Regions from separate parts of the Paenarthrobacter sp. NPDC058040 genome, predicted to be linked through region 1. Evidence: riboswitches for the same ligand, from Rfam matches in the RefSeq annotation. Region 1 holds a riboswitch; each other region holds the start of a gene.
What was found. Region 1 has a riboswitch for S-adenosylmethionine ahead of ACFVSJ_RS21755 (LLM class flavin-dependent oxidoreductase). Riboswitches for the same ligand answer to the same signal wherever they lie in the genome.
Positions count from the first base shown of each region.

Region 2: another riboswitch for S-adenosylmethionine. It lies ahead of ACFVSJ_RS01930 (homoserine O-acetyltransferase); the one in region 1 lies ahead of ACFVSJ_RS21755 (LLM class flavin-dependent oxidoreductase).
Region 3: another riboswitch for S-adenosylmethionine. It lies ahead of ACFVSJ_RS16235 (hypothetical protein); the one in region 1 lies ahead of ACFVSJ_RS21755 (LLM class flavin-dependent oxidoreductase).
Region 4: another riboswitch for S-adenosylmethionine. It lies ahead of ACFVSJ_RS17900 (NADH:flavin oxidoreductase/NADH oxidase); the one in region 1 lies ahead of ACFVSJ_RS21755 (LLM class flavin-dependent oxidoreductase).

Region 1 is NZ_JBHVRN010000018.1:78,077-83,579, reverse strand. Features, by position in the region: gene ACFVSJ_RS21765 (ABC transporter substrate-binding protein) at 1-445, opposite strand, end outside; gene ACFVSJ_RS21760 (NtaA/DmoA family FMN-dependent monooxygenase) at 442-1,857, opposite strand; gene ACFVSJ_RS21755 (LLM class flavin-dependent oxidoreductase) at 1,905-3,002, opposite strand; SAM riboswitch class IV at 3,039-3,148, opposite strand; gene ACFVSJ_RS21750 (LLM class flavin-dependent oxidoreductase) at 3,372-4,514, shown strand; gene ACFVSJ_RS21745 (rhodanese-like domain-containing protein) at 4,553-4,981, shown strand; gene ACFVSJ_RS21740 (MFS transporter) at 4,945-5,503, opposite strand, start outside.
Region 2 is NZ_JBHVRN010000001.1:449,120-454,622, forward strand. Features, by position in the region: gene ACFVSJ_RS01920 (VOC family protein) at 1-492, opposite strand, end outside; gene ACFVSJ_RS01925 (bifunctional o-acetylhomoserine/o-acetylserine sulfhydrylase) at 718-2,034, shown strand; SAM riboswitch class IV at 2,196-2,310, shown strand; gene ACFVSJ_RS01930 (homoserine O-acetyltransferase) at 2,325-3,446, shown strand; gene ACFVSJ_RS01935 (winged helix DNA-binding domain-containing protein) at 3,450-4,586, opposite strand; gene ACFVSJ_RS01940 (SGNH/GDSL hydrolase family protein) at 4,597-5,424, opposite strand; gene ACFVSJ_RS01945 (alpha/beta hydrolase) at 5,502-5,503, shown strand, end outside.
Region 3 is NZ_JBHVRN010000011.1:47,869-53,371, reverse strand. Features, by position in the region: gene ACFVSJ_RS16250 (matrixin family metalloprotease) at 1-161, opposite strand, end outside; gene ACFVSJ_RS16245 (VIT1/CCC1 transporter family protein) at 314-1,468, opposite strand; gene ACFVSJ_RS16240 (hypothetical protein) at 1,737-1,928, shown strand; gene ACFVSJ_RS16235 (hypothetical protein) at 1,925-2,218, opposite strand; SAM riboswitch class IV at 2,234-2,353, opposite strand; gene ACFVSJ_RS16230 (sodium:solute symporter) at 2,543-4,060, opposite strand; gene ACFVSJ_RS16225 (helix-turn-helix domain-containing protein) at 4,332-4,907, shown strand; gene ACFVSJ_RS16220 (APC family permease) at 4,919-5,503, opposite strand, start outside.
Region 4 is NZ_JBHVRN010000013.1:12,198-17,700, reverse strand. Features, by position in the region: gene ACFVSJ_RS17915 (GAF and ANTAR domain-containing protein) at 1-93, shown strand, start outside; gene ACFVSJ_RS17910 (hypothetical protein) at 146-445, opposite strand; gene ACFVSJ_RS17905 (GAF and ANTAR domain-containing protein) at 459-1,169, opposite strand; SAM riboswitch class IV at 1,520-1,630, shown strand; gene ACFVSJ_RS17900 (NADH:flavin oxidoreductase/NADH oxidase) at 1,670-2,776, shown strand; gene ACFVSJ_RS17895 (LLM class flavin-dependent oxidoreductase) at 2,786-3,877, shown strand; gene ACFVSJ_RS17890 (NtaA/DmoA family FMN-dependent monooxygenase) at 3,874-5,271, shown strand; gene ACFVSJ_RS17885 (LLM class flavin-dependent oxidoreductase) at 5,268-5,503, shown strand, end outside.

The sequences.
Region 1 (5,503 bases):
TGGCTTTGGCGCCGAGGGCCTTGATGGCTTCAAAGTTGGTCTTGACCGAGGCAGCGTCAATCGCCGTTCCGTCGGCATACGTGGCACCTGTGCGGAGGGTGAACGTGAAGCTCGTGGCGTCCGCGTTGTTTTCGAACTTCTCCGCGAGCCAAGGCACGATCTCACCGGTCTTCGGGTCCTGCGACGTCAGGGACGCCACGGTCTGCCTGGCAATCGCGATCGCGTCGTTGTTGCCCACCTGCTGCGGGTCGATGCAGCCACGGTCAACGGACACCGCGAAACTCAGGTTCCCACCCGGCACGGGTGAGGCGGCGGCACTTTGCTGCGCACCGGCGTCGGCCCCTCCACCGCAGGCGGAGGCCAGGAGCGCAACGGCTCCCAGGACGCTTACAACGGCGGCAGGCTTCTTTGCGCCGCGGGCGGCAGATGGTTTGGGGAGTCTCATGCGACGTTTTCGCTTTCGGTGAGTTGGGTGCTGGTGAGGGAGCCGCGACGGGTGAGGGGCTCGCGAAGCCCGAGGTTTTCGCGGAGGTTGCTGCCTTCGTATTCGGTGCGGTAGACGCCGCGGTCCTGGAGCCTGGGGACGAGTTCGTTGACGATCTCGTCGAGCCCGGACGGAACAATCCAGGGCGTGATATTGAAACCGTCAACGGCTCCGGTGTGGGCGTATTCGGCGAGCTTGTCCGCGACGTCGTCGTAGGAGCCCACCAGTCCCCGGCCATTCAGGCGGGAGCGGGCAGCCACGAACTGGCGGATGGACAGGCGCTTGTCCTTGGCCTCGTCACGCCACTGGGCTGCGAGTTCCTTGGCGCTCTTGCCGTGGAAGGCGTTGCCACGGGTGGGGTTGGTGACGTCAACCACGGGGTCGATGTCCGGCAAGGGGCCGTCGGGGTCATATTCAGTAAGCGTGCGGCCCCAGAACTGTTCGAGGTAGGCAATGGCGGTTTCCGGACCAACCTGCTGCGAACGGACCCATTGGTGCTTCTCCTCGGCTTCGGCAGCCGTGGCGCCGAGGATGAACTCCTGGCCGGGGAAGATCTTGACGTCGTCTGCCGGGCGGCCGGCTTTGAGGGTCCTGGCAACGATGTCTTCGCGGAACTTCTTGGCGTCCCCCAGTTCGGGGTGCGCGGAGAAGATGACGTCCGCATTCCGGACCGCGAAATCGCGGCCGTCCGGCGAATCGCCAGCTTGGAACAACACCGGGTGGTGCTGGCTGGAGCGGGGAAGCCGGCCGGTGATCTCGACGTCGAAGCTCTGGTCGTTGCGCTTCACCGTACTGATGGCGTCCTCGCGGAGCCAGCGGGCGTCACTCCGGGACCCGGCGATTGCGCCGTCGGCCCAGGAATCCCAAATTGCCTTTGCCGTCTGGACGAACGCTTCGGCCCGGATGTAGCGGTCCTCGTGCTTGAGGAACCCGCCGCGCCTGAAATTGGCACCGGTCCATGCGTTGTCCGTGGTGACGATGTTCCACGCTGCCCGGCCGCCGGAGAGGAGATCCAGGCTGGCGAGGCGGTGGGCAAGGTCCGCGGGGTCGTTGTACGTGGTGTTCTGCGTTGCCACCAAACCGATGTTGGTAGTGATGGCTGCGAGCGCGGCAAGGGCGGTCTGCGCGTCGGGGCGGCCTGCGACGTCGAAGTCGTGGATCTTGCCGAGGTGTTCACGGAGGCGGAGCCCTTCTCCGAGGAAGAAGGCGGTGAAGAGGCCACGCTCGGCCGTCTGGGCGACGCGGCGGAAGGACTCGAAGTCAGTCTGCGAGCCGCTGGCCGGGTCCTTCCAGACCGTGGTGTGGTTGACGCCTTGGAAGAAGACGCCGAACTGGATCTGCCCGTTGCCTGCGATGCGGTGATGCTTGGTCATGGTTCTGCTCTCTGGATGTGTTGCTCTGGGCGGGGCGTGCGCGTCATTCAGGCCGCTGCGTAGCGGTTGGCGGGGCGGGGAAGGCTGAACGCTTCACGAAGCGTTGATCCTGGAGCCGGTGGAACCACCAGGCCGCTCTCGTGCAGGGCGGGCAGAACTTTGTGGGCCAGCTCAGGGAGGTCGATGTCCAGGACGGCAGGCTTGAGGCGGACCCCGTCGGCGGCCGCAAACAAGGTGGTGAGGAGGTCGATGAGGCCCTGCGCGTCGCCGACGTACCGGGCGCCGCCCTGCCATTCTTGGTACGCGTCAAGCTCGGCCAAGCGGTCCTCGGCAGACTGGCCCCGGGAATCAAGGATGACGTCCAGTTCCACGAGGGTCCGCGGCGCACCGGCCGCGGCTGCTGCCTGGGCTGCTTGCGGGAGGGCTTCGGCGGTGTCCGCGGACACCAGTGCCACATCAGCTTCGACGGCGGGAAGCAGGCCGGCGGGGGCGAAGACCACCAACTGGCCCTGCAACGGACGCGGAATGATGGACGGGCCTTTCACCGAGAAACGCTCGCCCTCGAAGTCGGCGTAATGCAGCTTGTTCCGGTCGAGGTAGCGCCCGGTGGCTGCGTCGCGGATCACGGCGTCGTCTTCCCAGGAATCCCAGAGCCTGCGGCTGGCTTGGACCACGTCGGCTGCTTCGCTTGTTGCTTCATGCGCCGGCAGCGGTGTCCGGCCCACCGAACGCGCTTCCTGCTCCACGTTGGCCGCGTTCACCAACCAGCCGGCCCTGCCGTGGGAGGAGTAGTCGAGGCTTGCCAGTTGAGTGGCCACATGGAACGGCTCAGTGAAGAGCGTTCCGGCTTCCGGTACCAGTCCAAGCGAACTGGTGATGGGGGCGGCGAAGGCGGCCCGTTGGATCGCGTCGAGCCGTCCGGCGATACCGGTGCTGCCGGCGTCCACAACGCGCGTGTCCTTGAAGGTGGCCAGATGGAAGCCCGCAATGTCCGCCGCCTGGACGGTCTCACGGATCCGCTGGCCCCCCAACAGTGCCTGCGGCTCATGTAGGGCCTTTCGCCATGCAGCCGGGTGGGCTCCATCGCCGTCGAGCTCCAAGGCCACCACACGTGAACGGAATTCGGGTACAGAGTTGGAAGGCATGATTCTCTCTTTTCAGAGGCCGCCACGCGGCCGGTTGACATTCACTTGCCGCACATGCGGCCAGGTCTGTTTCCGGAGCACCCCGCCACTTAATGCCTGAGGGTTGCCGCAGCACGAGCCGGTCCTTGGCGTGCTGACTCTTGACCTGGGATTGAATCTAGGAGCAGCTCCAAGGAATGTACAAACGGTCCCGACGCGCGGAGTCAACGCGGGAAACACCGCGTCAAAGGGCTGCCAAGTTCGTCATTTTCCGGTATTCCGGGAGCCCGGTGTGACTTTCCGTTGCGCCGGATTGAGCACCATGTAGCCCAGTTGAGCCGGGTGACAACCGGGCTTTGGCACCGCCGTGGGCGTCCGTAGTGTCATGACATGCCGAAGCCATCCGTGACCCCCCTGTCAGTCCTTGACCTCAGTCCCGTCTCAGCCCACCAGAGTTCAGGCGACGCCCTGCGGAGCACCATCGCGCTGGCCGTCGCCGCCGAAGCAGCGGGCTATTCGCGCTATTGGCTGGCGGAGCACCACCTCAACGACGGCGTGGCAGGTTCGGCCCCGCACATCCTGGCGGGCCTCGTGGCATCGGCAACCCGGACCATCCGGGTGGGCACGGCGGCAACCCTGCTGGGCAACTACCGTCCGCTGCAGATTGCGGAGAGCATAGGAACCCTCGCCGCCGTGTTCCCGGACAGGCTGGACCTGGGCTTTGGCCGTTCGGGTCCGCCCAAGTCCCCCAGCGAGCCGGCCCCGGGTTTCGTGGCGCCGGATGCTGTGGACGAGCCGGGCGAACGAGTGGTGGACGGCCTGGTTGTCCCGGCACCCCGCCCGATCTTCGGCGCGGTCCTGCCCCGAAAATTCCGGCTGCAAGGCGAACTCCTGGGCCGCTTCCCCGGGGACACGGACAACTTCGAAAACGATGTCCAGGACATCATCGGCTTCTTCACGGGCGATTACCGCACCAAGCACGGCGAGGAAGTCACGGCCACGCCCGCCCTGGGCCAGGCACCCCAGTTCTGGATCCACGGCTCCACGGCAGGACCCAGTGCCAGGCTCGCAGGCAAGCTTGGCCTCCCCTTCGGCGCCAACTACCACGTGGCCCCGGCCACCGTCCTGGACTCGATCGCGGAATACCGGGCCCACTTCAAGCCCTCGGCGACGCTCCAGGAACCGCGCGTGATCGTCTCCGCCGACGTCCTGGTGGCCCCCGAGGAGTTCAGTGCCAGGCGGCTGGCCCGCGGTTACGCCCAGTGGGTGCACGGAATCCGGAGCGGCCAAGGTGCCGTGCCGTATCCATCGCCCGATGACGCCACCGAATTCACCCTGGACGCCGAAGCCGAAGCATTGGTCAAGGACCGGCTGGACACCCGCTTTGTGGGCGACCCGCAGCAGGTGAGCGAAAACCTGCGGACCCTGCAACGTGCCACCGGAGCCCAAGAACTGTTGATCACGACGATCGCCCATGACCCCGCCGACCGCGAGAACTCCTATCAGTTGCTCGCCGAGGCCTGGGGCCTCTGAAGAACCTGTCCATGACCCACACCGAAAAAAGGAGCACCATGACTACGCAAACGACCGAAACCCAGGAAGACACCCAGCTCATCACCGCGGAGGAAGCTGCCGCGTTGATCCAAGAGGGTGTCCTGCTCATTGATGTCCGCAGCGAAGGCGGCCGCGCCAGCACCGGCGCAGTACCCGGCGCCGTGATCGTGAACCGGGAGCACGTTGCGGAAGACTTCGCGCCGGATTCGCCTCACCGCCTCAGCCAGGTCACCGGGCCCGACCAGAAGATCGTGGTCTTCTGCGGCTCCGTGAACGGCTCGCGTCCTGTCGCTGAGAAGCTCAAGGTCCTGGGGTACGCCAACGCCGTGCACGTGGATGGCGGCTTCCCGGCCCTCCGCGACGCCGGCGTCCCCACCACCGGCCCCACGGCCCCGCCCGCCGAAACCGCTCAGGCGTCCACCGATTCGGTGGCCTCCGAGCGCTGAGTACCTCCCGACGTCGGGCCCGCTGAAACCGGGCCACCGGCGGTTGGTTCCGTTGCCGTCGTCGTGCTTTCCTTCACGGAAACCACGACGACGGCACGTTCGTTTCCGGGGTTGCGCGCCTCGCGGAGCCAGTCGAGTCCGCCGGCCACCAACGCGACGCCCAGCAGGACGCAGCACATGAGGATGCCCTGGTGGAATGCGTCCTTCGCTGCTCCGCCCGTGACGGCACCATGGGCTTGGAGGAACATGCCGGCCGCCGCCGCCGAGCACAGTGCCGCGGCGAACCGTTGGCTGAGCTGGTAGAAACCCGCGGCCACGCCGGCGGCTCCGGCCGGCGCATGGCCCAGCGTGAGGGTTTGGTTGGGTGCCACCACCAGGCCTGTGGCCACCCCCTGCAAAAGCCCGACGACGGCGACGGCAAGTGCCGCTGTTCCGCCGTCGAACTGTTGGACGAACCCGTCCTTGGCTACGAGCGTCGCGAGGCTCCCGACGAGCGCAAAAACTATGCCGCCACGTCCATAG
Region 2 (5,503 bases), on a different contig from region 1:
CGCGATGGTGAGGCTGGACATCTTGACGTCGCTCTCGTAAACCTTGGACGGGTGCAGGCCGGGATCTCCTTCCCACTTGAGCAAGTACGGAACCTGCGGATCCGCGATCAAGCCGAGAATACCGATCTGCTGCCATACGAGTTCGCGGCCGTCCGGGAACTTACGGTTGCCCGGTACTGCAGCACGGCCCAGGCGTTCTTCGAACGGAGCGAGGTCGTCAACGGCGACGCACCAGCCCATCCAACCGCCGCCGGCCGCCGAGCGTGCCCGGACTGCCTGGCCGAAGGGTGCCTTATCCGAAGCGGGGTGGTCCAAGACCTCCACGACTTCAAGGTATTTGTTGTCCGCAAGGGGAATGATCATGTTCCGGGTACCGAAGCGCGGGTGCACTCCGCCCCGGACTGCGTCCACTCCCAGTGCTGCGGAAATTCGTTCTGTCGTGGCCAGAAGGCCATCTCGTTCACAAGCGTAAGAGACGTGATCCATGCGCATGGCTTCATCTTGGCACTTTGTGATTCGGGTCTCAGCTAAGTCAAGCCTAACTAAGGTGGGATGTTATGGAAGCGTCATGCCGGGACGCCGCAAAGACGCGAAATGACCGAAAAATACTGTCTTCGTCACAAAGCTGTGCAATGCTCCCGCCGCTTCCTAGACTGGCCGCAGTTCCAAGCATCCGCTGCCCACCAAACCCATGCGCTGTACGAAGAGGAGAACGCAATGTCCCAGGGATGGTCCTTCGAAACCCGCCAGATCCACGCCGGCCAGGAACCGGACTCCGCCACCGGAGCCCGCTCGCTTCCGATCTACCAGACCACGTCCTTCGTGTTTCCCAGCGCCGAGAGTGCGGCCAACCGCTTCGCCCTGGCCGAGCTCGCCCCGATCTACACCAGGATCGGCAACCCGACGCAGGACGCCGTGGAACAGCGCATCGCCAGCCTGGAAGGCGGCTTGGGTGCCCTGCTCCTGAGCTCCGGCCAAGCCGCGGAAACGTTCGCGATCCTTAACATCGCAGAGGCCGGCGACCACGTGGTGGCAAGCCCCAGCCTGTATGGAGGCACCTACAACCTTCTGGCCCACACGCTGAAGAAGTTCGGCATCTCCGTGACATTCGTCGAGGACCCGGACAACCTCGAGCAGTGGCGCAACGCCGTCCAGCCCAACACCAAGCTCTTCTTCGGCGAAGTTGTCTCCAACCCGCGCCAGGATGTCCTGGACATCGAAGGCATCGCCAAGGTTGCCCATGAGGCCGGCGTCCCGCTCATTGTGGACAACACGCTGTCCACGCCGTACCTGATCCGTCCCATCGAATGGGGCGCGGACATTGTGGTCCACTCCGCCACCAAGTACCTCGGCGGGCACGGTGCAGCGATCGCCGGCGTGATCGTGGACTCCGGCAACTTCGACTTCGGCCAGGACCCGGAGCGCTTCGCCAACTTCAACACCCCGGACCCGAGCTACAACGGACTCGTCTATGCCCGTGACCTGGGCAAGGACGGCGCCCTCGGCGCCAATCTCTCCTACATCCTCAAGGCCCGCGTCCAACTCCTCCGCGACCTTGGCTCGGCAGTCTCGCCGTTCAACGCCTTCCTCATCGCCCAAGGCCTGGAAACGCTGAGCCTGCGCGTGGAGCGTCACGTAGCGAACGCCACCAAAGTGGCGGAATGGCTCGAAGCCCACGACGACGTCGAATCCGTCGCCTTTGCGGGGTTGCCGTCCAGCCCTTGGTATGACCGCGGGCGCAAGTACGGTCCCCGGGGTACGGGCGCCGTGGTGGCCTTCAACATCAAGGGCGGCGTGGAAGCCGGCAAGCGCTTCGTGGACGGCCTTGAGCTGCACTCACACGTTGCGAACATCGGCGATGTCCGGTCCCTGGTCATCCACCCGGCGTCGACTACCCACAGCCAGCTGACCGTGGAACAGCAGGCCGTCGCGGGAGTCACCCCGGGCTTGGTGCGCCTGGCGGTCGGCATTGAACACGTGGACGACATCATTGCCGACCTCGAAGCCGGCTTCCGCGCCGCGAAGGGCGCCTGAGCCGCACCCGCAGTGAAAAGCGGTGGCGCCGCCAGGTCGACGATAATTCGCCTGGCAGCGCCACCGGGTGCTCTTTCGTGAACGAAGCTGCCCCAAACCGTCACACAGCTGTCACATTCTTCGCCAGAACAGCTGTGTCTTTCCTAAACTCTTACGTATTAGGTCATGAGTGCCAGTGACAGCCCCGGCTTGCTGGCCGGCAACCCTCCTCCGCGGTGGGGTGCCCCGGGTGAAGACCTGGCCTGCCGCATGAAAGGCGGTGGGCAAGCGCGAGGTTAGGTGTCAAAGGAATGACCATTACTGCTACAGCCCTTCCCACATCCGAAGAAGCGGACGGAACCGTCAAGTACGCCCACGTGGGCCCGCTGGAACTTGAAGCCGGCGGCTTCCTTCCCGATGTTGTCCTGGCCTACGAAACGTGGGGCCAGCTGAACGCCGATGCCTCGAATGCCGTCCTGGTGGAGCACGCCCTGACTGGCAGCACCCACGTAGCCCGTGGTGCCACGGATGAGGACGGTTGGTGGGAGCAGTTGGTTGGCCCGGGCGCCACGATCGACACGGACCGGTTCTTCGTCATTTCCATCAACATCGTGGGCGGCTGTTACGGCAGCACGGGACCGTCCTCCGAGGCCCCGGATGGAAAGCCGTGGGGTTCGAGGTTTCCGCTGGTCACGCTTCGTGACACCACCGAGGCTGAATCCCGCTTGGCTGACGCCCTCGGGATCCGTGCCTGGCACTCCGTGATCGGCGGTTCCATGGGCGGCGCACGGGCACTGGAATGGGCCGTGACGTTCCCCGGACGGGTCAAGCGCTGCGCCGTCGTTTCGGTGGGCGCCTACAGCACGGCGGAGCAGATCGCCTTCGCGCAGTCGCAGACGCTGGCGATCCGCCAGGATCCGAACTTCAACGACGGCGACTACTACCACGGCGCCGCACCCGAAGCCGGTCTTGCGTTGGCCCGTCGGATCGCCCACATCACGTACCGCTCGGCGCTGGAGCTGGACGTCCGCTTTGGTCGCGAAGCCCAGCACCAGGAGACTCCGCTCGCGGCAGCGATCCTGGGAGAACGCGGACGCTACCAAGTGGAGAGCTACCTCGACCACCAGGGCACCAAGCTGGTACGCCGCTTCGACGCCAACAGCTACATCGCCATCACCGAGGCCCTCATGAGCCACGATGTCACGCGAGGACGCGGAACGCTCCAGGAAGCCCTGGGCCGCACGACTGCGGAGTTCTTCATCGCGGCCGTGGACACGGACAGGCTCTACTTCCCGGCCCAGTCCCGGGAACTCGCTGAGGCGTTGCCGGGGGAGGTTCCCGTGCACGTCATTGAAGCGCCCATCGGCCACGACGGGTTCCTCACGGAAATCGGCCAGCTCTCGGCACAGCTGAGGGAGTCCTTCTTCGCCTGAGCGTCAGACCAGCTTGGCCTCCATGCCGAGGAAGCTGCCGTAGCGTTCCACTTCGGCTTCGAGGGCCCGCTGGACCGATGGCGTGTCGGGCTGGTTCAGGCGCACGTCCAGTTCACAGGTGTCACCGGCGAAGCCGTGGCGCCACCAGCCGCCCAGCCTGCCATCCAGCAGTACGACGTGCATGGGTCCACCGTTTTCCGGGAAGTACGGAGCGACCCCGCCAAGGTAATGCCTGGATTGCGAGTAGCCCATGACGTACTCGTCGTAGCACTGGATGAGGTCTATGCGGGGGAGTGCGGCGGCCGGGCTGCCGTCGCCTGCCTCGCCGGGCCCGGCCAGTTCCCCGGCGGCCAGGTAGAAGTCGAGCCCGTCGACGGCGAGGGTTGCCAAGGCGCCCGGGGCGATGTCCCTGGCCACGTCGAGCCCGCGGCGCACGTCCTTCATGGTCAGCCCGGACCACGCCGAGCAATCCTTGATGGTTGCCGGACCACGGCTGGCGAAGTACCGCAGGGCCAGTTGCCCCAGGGCCTGGTCACGTTCGGCCGCATCGAGGACAGCTGGACCCGGGTGGGGAACGCGCTCGTCGAACAACGCATAGGTTTGTTTGAGGGCGCCCCCGGCCGAACGGATGGGTGTGCCGCTGACCAGGATCCTGCTGATCTCGGCGTGCATGAGGTGGTAGACGAATCCAAGTCCCTTGCCCGGGAATCCGGCTTCCTCCAGCACGGCGGCGAGTTCCTCACGGGTCTTATGGGCGCCGCCGGCTACGGCGTCAGCCAGGATGCTGCCGCTCCGTTCGGCCGAGGAAGCGTCCACGCCCGTCTGCCGGTACATCCCCTTGTTTCCCTGGTGCAGCCGTTCTGCCGAGAGGGCCATGAGCCAGCCGAGATCGTCCCGGTGCACAAAATGCCACGTGGGCCGGAGGATGTGGGTGCGCAGGATGGTGCCGTCCGACACGGAGTCCTCCACAGAGGCCGCGCTCGTGCCCGGGGTCCTTTGCGCCAGCGACCACCGGGCGTAGGGAAACTCCTGGGCCTGGACCGCCAGGAGGTTGCGCACGGCGCCAGCGGCATCGGGGGCGAAGGGCGCGCGCAGTTGTTGCCGGCGCAGCCGGAGCCGCACGACGTCGTCGGGCTGCAGCGCCACCACGTCAGCCGCGCGGCAATCCGGTGACATTCGGCCCGAAGACGGGTCCCGGCGTCGGGCGTTTCGGCGTGATGCCGTCCCCCGAGGACTGGTGCCGCAACCTGCGGATGACCCATGGGACAAAGTACTCCCTGGCCCACACCAGGTCCGATGAACGCGCTTCACGCCACGTGCGAGGTGGCAGGGGCTTGGGGACCAGCGGTTCCAGGGTATGGGGGACATTCAACGCTTCAAGGACCATCATGGCTATGGTGTGGTGGCCCAGCGGTGAGAAGTGAAGGCGGTCCTCGTCCCACATCTGGGTATCAGCCAGTTGCCGGAGGGACCACATGTCGGCCACGATTGCGTCGTGCCGGGCAGCGACCGTCCGCAGGTTCTCGTTGTAGATGGCGACTTTGCCGCGGATCCGTCCGAGGACCGAGGAGGCCGTATCCGGCCCGTTGAACAAGACCACGGTGGCGCCGCCCGAACCGAGTTCCTGGACGGCGACGTCCAATTTCTCGGCCAGCAGGTCGGGATCGCCGCCGGGCCGGATGAGGTCATTGCCGCCGGCAGAAATGGAGACGAGGTCCGGCTGAAGTTCCAGGCAGAGACCAACCTGCTCATGAACGATCTGCTGCAGCAAGCGGCCCCGGATGGCCAGGTTGGCGTACGCGAAGTCTTCGTGGCCGCGCCCGAGTTCTTCGGCTACGCGGTCCGCCCAGCCACGGAAACCGCCGGGATTCTGCGGCTCGGGGTCGCCGATGCCCTCCGTGAACGAATCTCCCAATGCCACGTAACGGCTCCAGGGGTGTGTTTGGACTGCCTCGCCCGGCGTCACCAATGAACTCATTCTTCCTATCCTGCCTCGTGACCGCGAACCTACGCGACCGTAGGTTGTTACCCGTGGGTAACTGCAAGAATAGACCCAT
Region 3 (5,503 bases), on a different contig from region 1:
TTCGCCGGGTTGTGTGTGCCCTGCCCGTCAGGTTGCGCGTGGGGAAGCGGGAGCCCCGGGACCAAGGCAGTGATGCGGGGATCGCCATGCAGGAAACCGCTGACCAGGACCGCCACCACGGCAGCGACCACCGCCATGACCAAGCCGAGGAGCAACCGCAGTGCCTTGCCGGCACGGCGGGGTTCGCCCGCGTGCGACGCCCCAGGCTCGGTGTCCACGGTTCTCCATTCCTCAAGCCCCGTTCACGCCGGAAGCGCAGAGGACGCACCAACATTACGGGACGGGCCGTGCAGCGTCCATTCACATGTGTTGCTTAGACGATCACCGCGCCGAACAGGAGCCCCAGTCCGTAAGTGGCAGCTGCGGCACCGAGGCCGATGGCCAGCTGGCGGAGGCCACGGCTCAGCGGGGACGTTCCAGAGAGCAGACCGACGACGGCGCCCGTCGCCAGCAGCGCGACGCCCACCAAAGCGCCGGCAAGGATCAGCGCGTTCCAGCCGACCATGCCGAAAACGAACGGCAGGATGGGCACGATGGCACCCGAGGCGAAGAAGCAGAAACTGGACATCGCTGCGCCCCATGCCGAACCGACGGTTTCGTGCTCGTCGGCTACCTCTTCCTTTTCGGGTTGGAGGGACAGGCTTGGATCACAGTCGCAGCTGAAGAGCCCCAGGCGTTCTGCAGCGCGGTGTTCAGCTGCCTCCCGGGTCATGCCGCGGGCGAGGTAGACCAGGACGAGTTCGTTGTGTTCCACGTCCAGCGATGGCGCCGCGGCCAGCGTGGCCTGCGTGGGAAGGGTGGCGTTGAGCAGCTCCCGTTGTGACCGGACGGAGACGTACTCGCCGGCACCCATGGAGAGCGCACCCGCCAGGAGTCCGGCCACGCCACTCATCAGGACCACGGCGCTGGAAACACCCGTGGCGGCCATGCCCATGACCAGTGAGAGGTTGCTCACCAGGCCGTCGTTGGCGCCGAAAACGGCTGCGCGGAACGTACCGGACAACCTGTTGCGGCCGCGGGTTGCAAGGCCCCGGACAACTTCCTCGTGGATTTGTTCGTCGGCCACCATGGCCGGGGTTGCGTAGGGGTCCGTGCCGTAGGGGGAGCGCCCCTCAGCGCGTTGGGCAAGGGCCAGGACGAAGACTGAACCGAAATGCCGTGCCAGGAAACCAAGGAGCCGGCTGCGTGCGGAGGCTGCCTTGGGCATCCCTGCGTGTTCCCCGAGGAGCTTGAGCCAGTGGGCTTCGTGCCGGCCCTCAGCTTCGGCCAGGGCAAGGAGGATCTGGCGTTCCTCGCCGTCCCGGCGTTGCGCGAGTTCGCGGTAGACGGCAGCCTCGGCCCGTTCGTCCGCCAGGTACTGACGCCAGCGGCGGATGTCCGACTGCGTGGGCGTTCGAGGGATTTCTTCTTCGGGGCGGGAATCCGGAGCGGGGCTCGACGGACCATGGGATTCCTGGTGCTGTTGCACTGCTTCTCCTGTGCTCGGTGGGACGGTTACGGCCCCTTTGCACCGCCCACTGTACCGCTTATTTCCGCGGATTTTCGGCTGGTATTCCTCAACAGGAATGTTCGGCATGCCTTAATTCCGGCCCTTTTGGCACCGGAGCTCCGGCGCTGCGGAACCCTGCCTTGACCCCTCCCAAAGGCGGTGCTCAGATGGATAGACAGGGGCGGGGCATTTCCCGCATTTCGGTCAGTGGACCGCTTGGCGCGGCCCATGGGACGGAGGTTGAAACATGAGCACCGAATCACATCCGCACCACCCGGAACGGGCCACCATCGAATCGGATCCGGCCTACGACTACAACGAGGACCAGGAAGTGGATGAGGCCTGGACCGAGGACGACGAAGTGGCCGACGACGACGAACGCGTGGTGCCGCTCGACGGGCCCGAGGAAGAATTCCGCGGGGACGGCGACGAGCTTTAGGCCTCGTTGAGGGAGCGCAGACTGAATCGCCGTTCGCGCCCGGCGATACGTCCGACGGCGGCCACAGTCACCATCAGCGTCCGCGATGTGGAACACCACTGTGCGGTGCGGACGGACCGTGCCAACGCGTCTGCGAGGATCCTTGGCTCAGGATGGTGAAAGCTCAGTGCTTCGCCGCCAACAAACAAAGTCACCGCCCCTCCGACGAGGTCGACGGCGGGAATCACCGGAACAGTTTCGGCTGCGGTGAGGCTCGGGATCGGGAGGCCGGGTTCAGCTTGGTACGGCACGGACTTCTCCTTGGTGGAGTGCTCTTGCCCGCCCGGTTGTCTCTGGTCCGGTACGGGCCGCTTCCTCATCCGAACCACCCGTGAACATGGGGTTGGTGCGTGGCCAGTCGGAGCTTGGCGCCACATCTCTTGAAGCTGGGTCCTATCCTAAGCCCTTGCCGCTGCGGGCCCGCTCTGTTCCGTTGTGTGGCCCGCTCAACGCGCTTCGCGCCGGTTTTAGCACGCAGACCCGGCCCCGCAACGCGTGACTGGGGACGAAACAAACGGCGGCACCACCCGCGAAGGGTGATGCCGCCGTCGTGAATTGCTTTGGGTTGCAACCGCCTAGGCGGCAGGAGTGGTGAGTTCCTGGTCGGCCACCCGGGTTCCCGCAACACGGTCCGTCCAGGCTTTCATCACTGCGGGGTCGGTGGGCTTGCTGAACAGCGAGACCAGCACGTAGACCACAGCAGAGGCGATCAGGCCGTAGTAGATCGGTTCGTTGGCGTAGATTCCGTCCAACGGAGCCTTGGCATTGATCTCCAGGACGATCATGGTGCCGAGGGTCACTACCGAACCCACGGCCATGGATGCCGCTGCTGCCACACCCGTACCGCGCTTCCACACCAAGCCGCCAATGATGGCTACCAGGAGGCCGCCCACCAGGATGTCGTAGGCAATGGTCAGCGCGGCCACGACGTCCTTGGTGCTGATCGCGATGATGATCGCCACGATGCCGAGTCCCAGGACCCAGTAGCGGTTGGCCTTGACGTCGTGCTCCGGGTTCTCGGTGTCGTCGGTGTTGATGGTCTTGCCGAACCAGCTGGCCACGAACGGCACAACGTCTGCACGGGCAACCGTTGCCGCAGCGATCAGGGCGCCCGATGCGGTGGACATCATGGCTGCGACGGCTGCGGCCAGGACCAGGCCACCGATGCCGATCGGGAGCAAGTGCGTGGCAACTTCGGCGTATACGTCGTCCTTGGCCTTGATCTCAATGCCGGACAGGGCAACGCTTGCGGCCATGCCGATCAAGGCGCCGGCCAGACCGTAGAGGATGCAGTAGACGCCGGCCGTGGCACCGCCCCAGCGTGCAACCGTGGGGGTTTTGGCCGTGAAGACGCGCTGCCAGATGTCCTGGCCGATCAGCAGGCCGAGTGTGTAGACCACGAAGTAGGTGATGATCGTCTGGATTCCGATGCCATCGATCTGGAAGAAGCTGGCGTCGACGCGCTCGCGGATTCCATCCAGGCCACCAGCGGCATTCATGGCGAAGGGCAGCATGAGGAAGAAGATGCCCACCGTCTTGATGACGAACTGCACCTGGTCAGCCAGGGTGATTGACCACATCCCGCCGATGGTCGAGTACACGAGGACGATTGCGCCGCCGATGGCGATTGCCAGCCAGCGCTCCCAGCCGAAGAGGACCACGAAAATCGTTGCGTAGGCACCGGTGGAGGTGGCGCAGAGCATCAGCGTGTAGGCGAGCATGACGATGCCGGAAGTCTGGGTCGCCTTGCTGCCGTAGCGCAGGGTCAGCATCTGGGACACGGTGTAGATCTTGAGCTTCTGGATGGTTCCGGCAAACAGGAGGCTAAGCAGCAACACACCCGAACCGATGGCCACCACGAGCCACATGCCGGAGATACCGAATTTGTAGCCCAGGCCGACGCCGCCGACGGTGGATGCGCCACCCAGGACGACTGCGGCCATGGTGCCGGTGTAGAGGAACGGTCCCAGGCGGCGGCCGGCCACCAGGAAGTCGCTGTTGTTCTTGGTGCGGGACTTGCCCCACCAACCGAACGCCAGCATGGCAAGCAAATACACCACCACAATGGCGATGTTGATGAACGAAGAGTCCATGAGTGGCTCCTTGGAGCTGATGCACGGAGGTTGGGGTATTCGACGATACTCCTGCAGGGCGTCGAAGTCTCTGTGCTGACGAACGGAGGTTTGGACGTGTGTTGTGTGCCTCACAGACAACACTTGTTGCCTATGAGGATATGTTGTGATGGGAGTAACAGTCAAGGTGCTTTGGTCATGGTTCCGCGGATTCTGACTCTTTGCCGTTGCTGTCCGGCTACTATTGGCTCCAATGACAGGGCCTCACGGACGGGCCTGAAAGGTTTTGTGAATGAAGGCTCTACCCGTTGAACCCAGCAATGTTCCTGTTGCCATCGGTTCCAGAATCCGCGCAGCCCGGCAGGCGCAGCGGCTCACCATTGAGCAGGTTGCAGACGCTACGGGACTGACCAAGGGCTTCCTCAGCAGGGTGGAGCGGGACCTTACTTCACCATCGGTGGCCTCGCTCGTGACGCTGTGCCAAGTGCTCTCGGTGTCTGTCGGGGATCTCTTCGCGGCGCCGGAGACCCACCTGACCCGACGCGATGACGGGCCGCGCATTTCCCTGGGCGGCCAGGGCATTGTGGAGCGGCTGCTCACGGCGCGTTCCGAGCGAAGGCTCCAGATCCTGCAGGCGACCATTGAGCCCCGGGGGCGTGGCGAGAACGAGCTCTACGCGGTGGACTGCGACGTTGATGTGCTCCACGTGGTGAAGGGCAGGATCAAACTGATCCTGACCAATGAGGAGTACGACCTTGAGGAAGGGGACACGCTTTCCTTCCCGGGCCGCGAGCCCCATACCTGGATCAACCCCACCGATGAGACGGTCGAGGTGCTGTGGGTCCTGGTGCCCGCGGCGAGCCGGTAGTTTTCCGCGGGTTAGCCCACGTGGACCCAGGGGCGCCTGGTGATGTCCGGTTCGGCTTCCCGCAGGACCTCGCGGGTCACGGGCGCGATTTCACCCTCGCCGAAGAACAGGAACTTGCTCAGGTTTGAGATCGGGTTGCCCTCGGTCCAGCGGAAGTAGATGTGCGGCATGAAGCCCGTGACATCGCGGATATGGAGCAGTACCGCGGCCAGGGTGTTGGGCACGTTGTTGCTGTGGACTTCCAGGATCTTGAAGCCGTGGCGTTCCTTGCCCACTACCTGTAGTTCCTGTTCGAAGTCCGAGCTGTCGTCCACGATGATCTCGATGAAAAGGGCGCCGCAGTCCTTGGGCAAGTGGTTCGCTTGCTGGGCGTGTTCGAGTTTCTCCTGGTACCGGTCTGCGCTGAGGCGCTTGGGCTCGTGGGCGATGATGCGCACGGGGCCATCGGTGTTGTTGGCGGTGAATTCGAGTGCCTTCTCATCCATCTTGATGTGGGTGGCGCGCAGCTCGAACGCGCGGCGGATACGGGAAATGAAGCTGACCACCATGATGCCCAGGATGAACAAGGCAGCGATCTTGAGGCCGTCCGGGCGCTC
Region 4 (5,503 bases), on a different contig from region 1:
AGCAACCGGCGCCTCCGCGAGATCGCGATCGACATCCTGGACTCCTCCAAGTCGCCCGACGGTCCACCCAGCCCCACCGCAGGCCCGGCATGATGGCGAGCTTCGCACCGCAGGTCGTGCATAGAAGCCACCGACGCCGGCGACGCTACAGCGCGCCGCCCGCCAGGCCGTCGTCGTCCGTTCCGAAGTCCTCGTGGCTGTAACTGGCACGATGCCCATTAAGGCCCTTGGCGTCGAGCGTCTCGTTCAAGGCATGGGCCAGCAAGTCCCGCTCGATCGAGGGAAGGCTCAAAGCCCCGTAAAGATAGGCCTGGACTTCGACAATGCCGGACATGCCACCAACGCCGAAGTACGCCATCCAGACTTGTTCCAGCGTCAGGTCCACCGCCTCGAACGCTATCCTGAAGCGTCTTCGTTGTTCGTCCTCGCCTCCACGGACCGCCATGGCTCACCCCCGGTCACGAACCGAGCCCCGGCAACGCCTCGATTACTTCCTGCGCAATTTCGTGCAGCGGCCGGCCTTCCCTGCTTGATCTGGCGATCAGATGCAGTATGGTCTCTCCCTCGCTCAAGTGAAGCCTGGCCATGATGACTCCCTTGGCTGTGCCATTGGTCTCACGCTGGCTCAGAGTCGCCTTGAGCTGATCACTGAGCATCGCCACGCGCTCGCGGGCCTGGACGTTGATCAGGAAGATCGAGGCCTGCGCGGCAAAGACCTCCAGGAGCTGTATCAGGCGGGGAGAGGAGTACTGGGGCATTTCCCAGTAAATCTTGATGGCGCCAAAGGCGAGGTCACTGGAAAGCAACGGAACGCTCACGCAGGAACGGAACCCCAGATCCGCCGCCGCCGCACACCATTCAGGCCAGCGCCCGTCGGTGCGCAGATCGTCGACCTTCACCGGCTGGCCGGAGGCCCAAGCTGTCAGGCACGGGCCCTGGCCAAGTTCGTATTGAAGCGCATCAGCCCGGGCAACCAGGCTGCTTGTCGAAGCGGTACTGCTGCGCCTGCCGTCGGCATCCATCAGCGACACCCCCGCACCGGAGGCATCGTCGACGGCCAACACGGCGGCGTGGGTGATCAGCCCCAGAGCGCTGGAGACGGTTTCCTCACTAAGGAGCATTTGGGATGCACGCGCAAAAACTCCAACCAATTCATCGGCCAATGGCATTTCAGCTCCCACGGCCAAACCCCTTTCATTGCATCACGAGCCGCCGGACAGGCACGCTCCGACGGGCGTCGGCGTTCGGGGTTGGCATCATTGACCTCACGCAGGGCACCTGGCCGCTCAGAATGCCTCTCCAGTACCAGCCTATAATAAGTATCCTTACAATTACAGATGCCGCGGCCCTGGACGATCGAGGACGAGGCAAAGGGTCCTCACGGCGAAGCAGTGAAAGGCCACGTCGATGCGGTAATCGTTACGCAATGCGCCCTTCCTTGACGCGCCATTTCTCCCCTTGACGCCGCAAGACACCGTGTTTGTTGGCCCGCCCGGGCCCGCCCTAGATTCGAGCCATAGGTCAAGAGTCAGCACGCCAAGGACCGGCTGGTGCTGTGGCAACCCTCAGGCATTGAAGTGGCGGGGTGCTCCGGAAACAGACCTGGCCGCGCCTGCGGCAAGCGAATGTCGAGCCGGCTGTCTGCGGCCCCTGAAGCACGAGGAGCTGCATGAACGCGCCCCAAACAGCTACGCAAACCAGAGTCAGCCTCTTCCAACCCATCACCCTCGGGCACCGCACGTTCGCCAACCGGCTCTGGCTTTCACCGATGTGCCAGTACTCCGCGGAAGACGGCATCCCGGGACCGTGGCACCTGGTCCACCTCGGGGCACGGGCAGCGGGCGGCTTCGGCCTGATCTTCGCCGAGGCCACGGCTGTTTCCCCGGAAGCCCGCATCTCCCTGGGCGACACCGGCCTGTGGAACGACAACCAGGAGCAGGCCTGGCAGGACATCGTCGACTTCGTCCACGAACGCGGCACCAAGATCGGCATCCAGCTTTCCCACGCAGGCCGGAAAGCGTCCCTGCGCTCCCCGTGGGATGCGGTACCGGGCCCCCTGCCTGTTGAAGACGGCGGGTGGACTCCCATCTCTGCCTCCCCCTTGGCCTTCCCCGGATCGCCCGAACCAAAGCAGGCCACCGAAGCGCAACTACGAAGCATCGTGGAAGACTTCGCGTCCAGCGCCGTCCGTGCGCGCGGTGCCGGGTTCGACGTCGTCGAAATCCAGGCCGGGCATGGTTTCCTCCTGCACACCTTCCTCTCTCCTCTCTCCAATGAACGCACGGACCACTACGGCGGCCCGCTCCAAAACCGGGCCAGGCTGCTGTTGGAGGTTGTGGACGCCGTCCGGCAGGTCCTGGGCACCACGGGCCCTTCACTCTTCGTCCGGCTTTCGGCCACGGATTGGCTGGAGAACGGCCTCACTGTCCATGACACTGCCGAAGTTTCGGGCTGGTTGCGGGAGCACGGGGTAGATCTGGTGGATGTTTCCAGCGGCGGCATCCTTCCGGCCGGGATTCCGCTCGGTCCGGGCTATCAAGTGCCGCTCGCCCAGCACATCGGCGCCAAAGCGGAGGTGCCGGTTGCCGCCGTCGGGCTCCTCACGTCGCCGCAGGAAGCCGAAGGGATTGTCGCATCGGGAACTGCCGATGCAGTTTTCGTCGGCCGGGCCGGATTGGCGGACCCGGCGTTTGGGCTGCGGGCCGCGCACGAACTCGGGCACAAGCCGGCAGAACAGCTGTGGCAAAAGCAATACGTACGCGCGATCTGGAAGTAGGGGAATTCCATGAGCAAGTTTGCACTCGGCATTGAACTGGACGGCGATGGAGCCCACCCCGCTGCCTGGCGCCAGGCCAACCACCCACCGACGGAGCTGCTAACGCCAAAGCGCTTCGCCGCCGTCGCGTCGAAGGCCGAAGCCGCCGGCTTCACGTTCGCCACCTTCCGCGACGGCACTGGGCAGGGCAGCCCCAACGTGACGGGCCGCTTGGACACCGTGGAAGTCGCAGCGTTCGTGGCTGCCATGACGGACCGGCTGGCCCTGGTTCCCGCCGTGAACACCATCCATGCGGAGCCATTCCACCTTGCCAACCAACTGGCCAGCCTGGACTGGGCATCGAGGGGCCGCTCAGGCTGGCTGGCCGAGGCGCTGGAGTCGCCGGCGATCGCCGCGAGCTATGGTTCGGAACCGGTCCAGGACCGGAACGTGGTCCAGCGCGAGGCCGCAGAGGTAGTCGCGGCCACCCGTCGTCTATGGGACACGTGGGAAGACGGCGTGTTCATCGCCGACGCCGCCAACAACCGCTTCCTGGACCTGGACAGGTTCCACTACGCGGACTTCAAAGGCGAATTCTTCTCCATCAAAGGCCCGTCCATCACACCCCGCCCGCCACAGGGCCAGCCTGTGGTGTTCGGACGTCCCGCACAGTTGGCTGCTGAGCTGCCCGACGTAGTGGTGGTCAGTGCAGCCACTGTCGCGGGTGTCGCCGCCGCCGCGGCGGAACAACGACGGCGGGGCGACCTTCGCGTCGTGGCTGACCTGGAGGTAGTGCTCGACGCCGGCACCCTATGGGCGGACGAACGCCTCCACGCGCTGGACTCGGCTTCGCCGTGGCCGTCAGCGCCGGACGTCTTGCGCTTTGTGGGGGACGCGGGAGGCCTGCGCGTCCTGCTGACTGAACTGTCCGGCGTCGTGGATGGCGTGCGGCTGCTGCCCGCAGTCCTGGACGCCGAACTGGAAGTGATCACCGCCGAGGTGATCCCGGGCCTCATCTCCAGCGGGGTCTTCGTGCCTCCGGCTGCCGGGACCACGCTCCGGGAATCCTTGGGCTTGCCCGAGCCCGTGAACTCATTCGCCACCAGCAAGGAGCCAGCATGAGCATCGACTACGTCCGTCCGGAGGCCCGCATCCATTTGGCGCTGTTCCAACCGTTCAGCCCCAACTACGACTGGAGCAGGACGGACCGCCTGGAGGACTATTACGACTTCGACAAGTACGCCGAACTGGTCCAGGGCGCCGAGCGGGGTTTGTTCTCAACCGTGTTCCTCGGGGAGAGCCTTCGGCTGCGGGAACACCTCGGGAAACTGAACGACATCGCCATCACGGGGCGTCCGGATGCCCTGGTGTTGTACGCGTACCTGGCAGCGAAGACCACCAACATCGGGCTTGTTGCCACGTTGAACACCACCTACTCCGACCCCGTGGACCTGGCACGGAGACTGGCCACCGTGGATGTGCTGACCTCGGGCCGTGCAGGCTGGAACATCGTCACCACGGACAACGCCTGGACCGGCGAGAACTTCCGGCGCGGCGGATTCCTGCCGAATTCGGAGCGCTACATCCACGCCGTGGATTACGTAGCCGCAGTGCAAGACCTCTGGGACGGCTTCCCGACTGAATCGATCGCATCATCCCGGAGCGCGGCTGCATGGTCTTCCGAACCCTGGCAAGTCCGGCGGGAAGGAAAGTTCAGTAGCATCGACGCCACGCCCCAGGTTCCCGGGAGCCCGCAAGGCCAGCCCGTTTACTTCCAAGCCGGCGACTCGGCTGAGGGTCGTGACTTCGCCGCCCGGCGCGCCGAAGGAATCTTCACGCACCACATCGAATTCGACGACGCCGTCGCCTTCACCGCCGACATCCGGCGTCGCGCCCGCTCCTACGGCAGGCCCGGAGACGACGTCAAGATCTTCCCCGGAGCCAACCTCGTAGTAGCCCGTACCGACGCCGAAGCCATCGAAAAGGCTGCCTACTACAAGGAATTCGCGCTCAACAACCGCGCTGTCCTGCAAGCCATCGAGAGCGTGTGGGGCACGGACCTGTCTGCCCTGGACCTTGACGGTCCCCTGCCTTCCTTCGATCCCGTGGCCTCCAGGCAAAGCCACACCCACGGCATTGTCCACACCGGCCACGAACCCACGGTGAAATCACGGCAATGGCGGGCGCTCGCCGAAGAACGCAACTACAGCGTCCGGCAACTGGTCCATCACCTCTCCGAGCGGCGGGGGTTCGTTGGCTCGGCGTCCACGGTGGCGGATCAGTTGGCGCACTATGTCCGCTCGGATGCCTTCGATGGCCTGAACGTCACCCCGCACGCTTTCCCGGACGGCCTCACCGATGTGGTGGACCTGCTGGTCCCGGAGTTGCAGGAACGCGGGGTTTACCCATCCGAGTATCCGGGCAGCACCCTGCGGGAAAACCTCGGCCTGCCCGAAACCGTAGCCCACCGCGTACCTGGACTCCCTCAAGCCGAACTGGAAGAAGCCGCCTCATGAGCAACCTTAAGTCCATCAGCTTTCTCACGCCCGGAAACTACCCGGACGAGGACCCCCACCGCGGCCTCGAAGAAACCCTCCAACTCTTCGAACTCGGTGAGCGCCTGGGGTACAACGGGGGCTGGGTGAGGCAGAGGCACCTGGAGCACGGTATTTCCTCTGCCACGGTCTTCCTCGCGGCAGCCTCCCAGCGCACCTCACGGCTGGAGCTGGGTACCGGCGTCATCCCCAT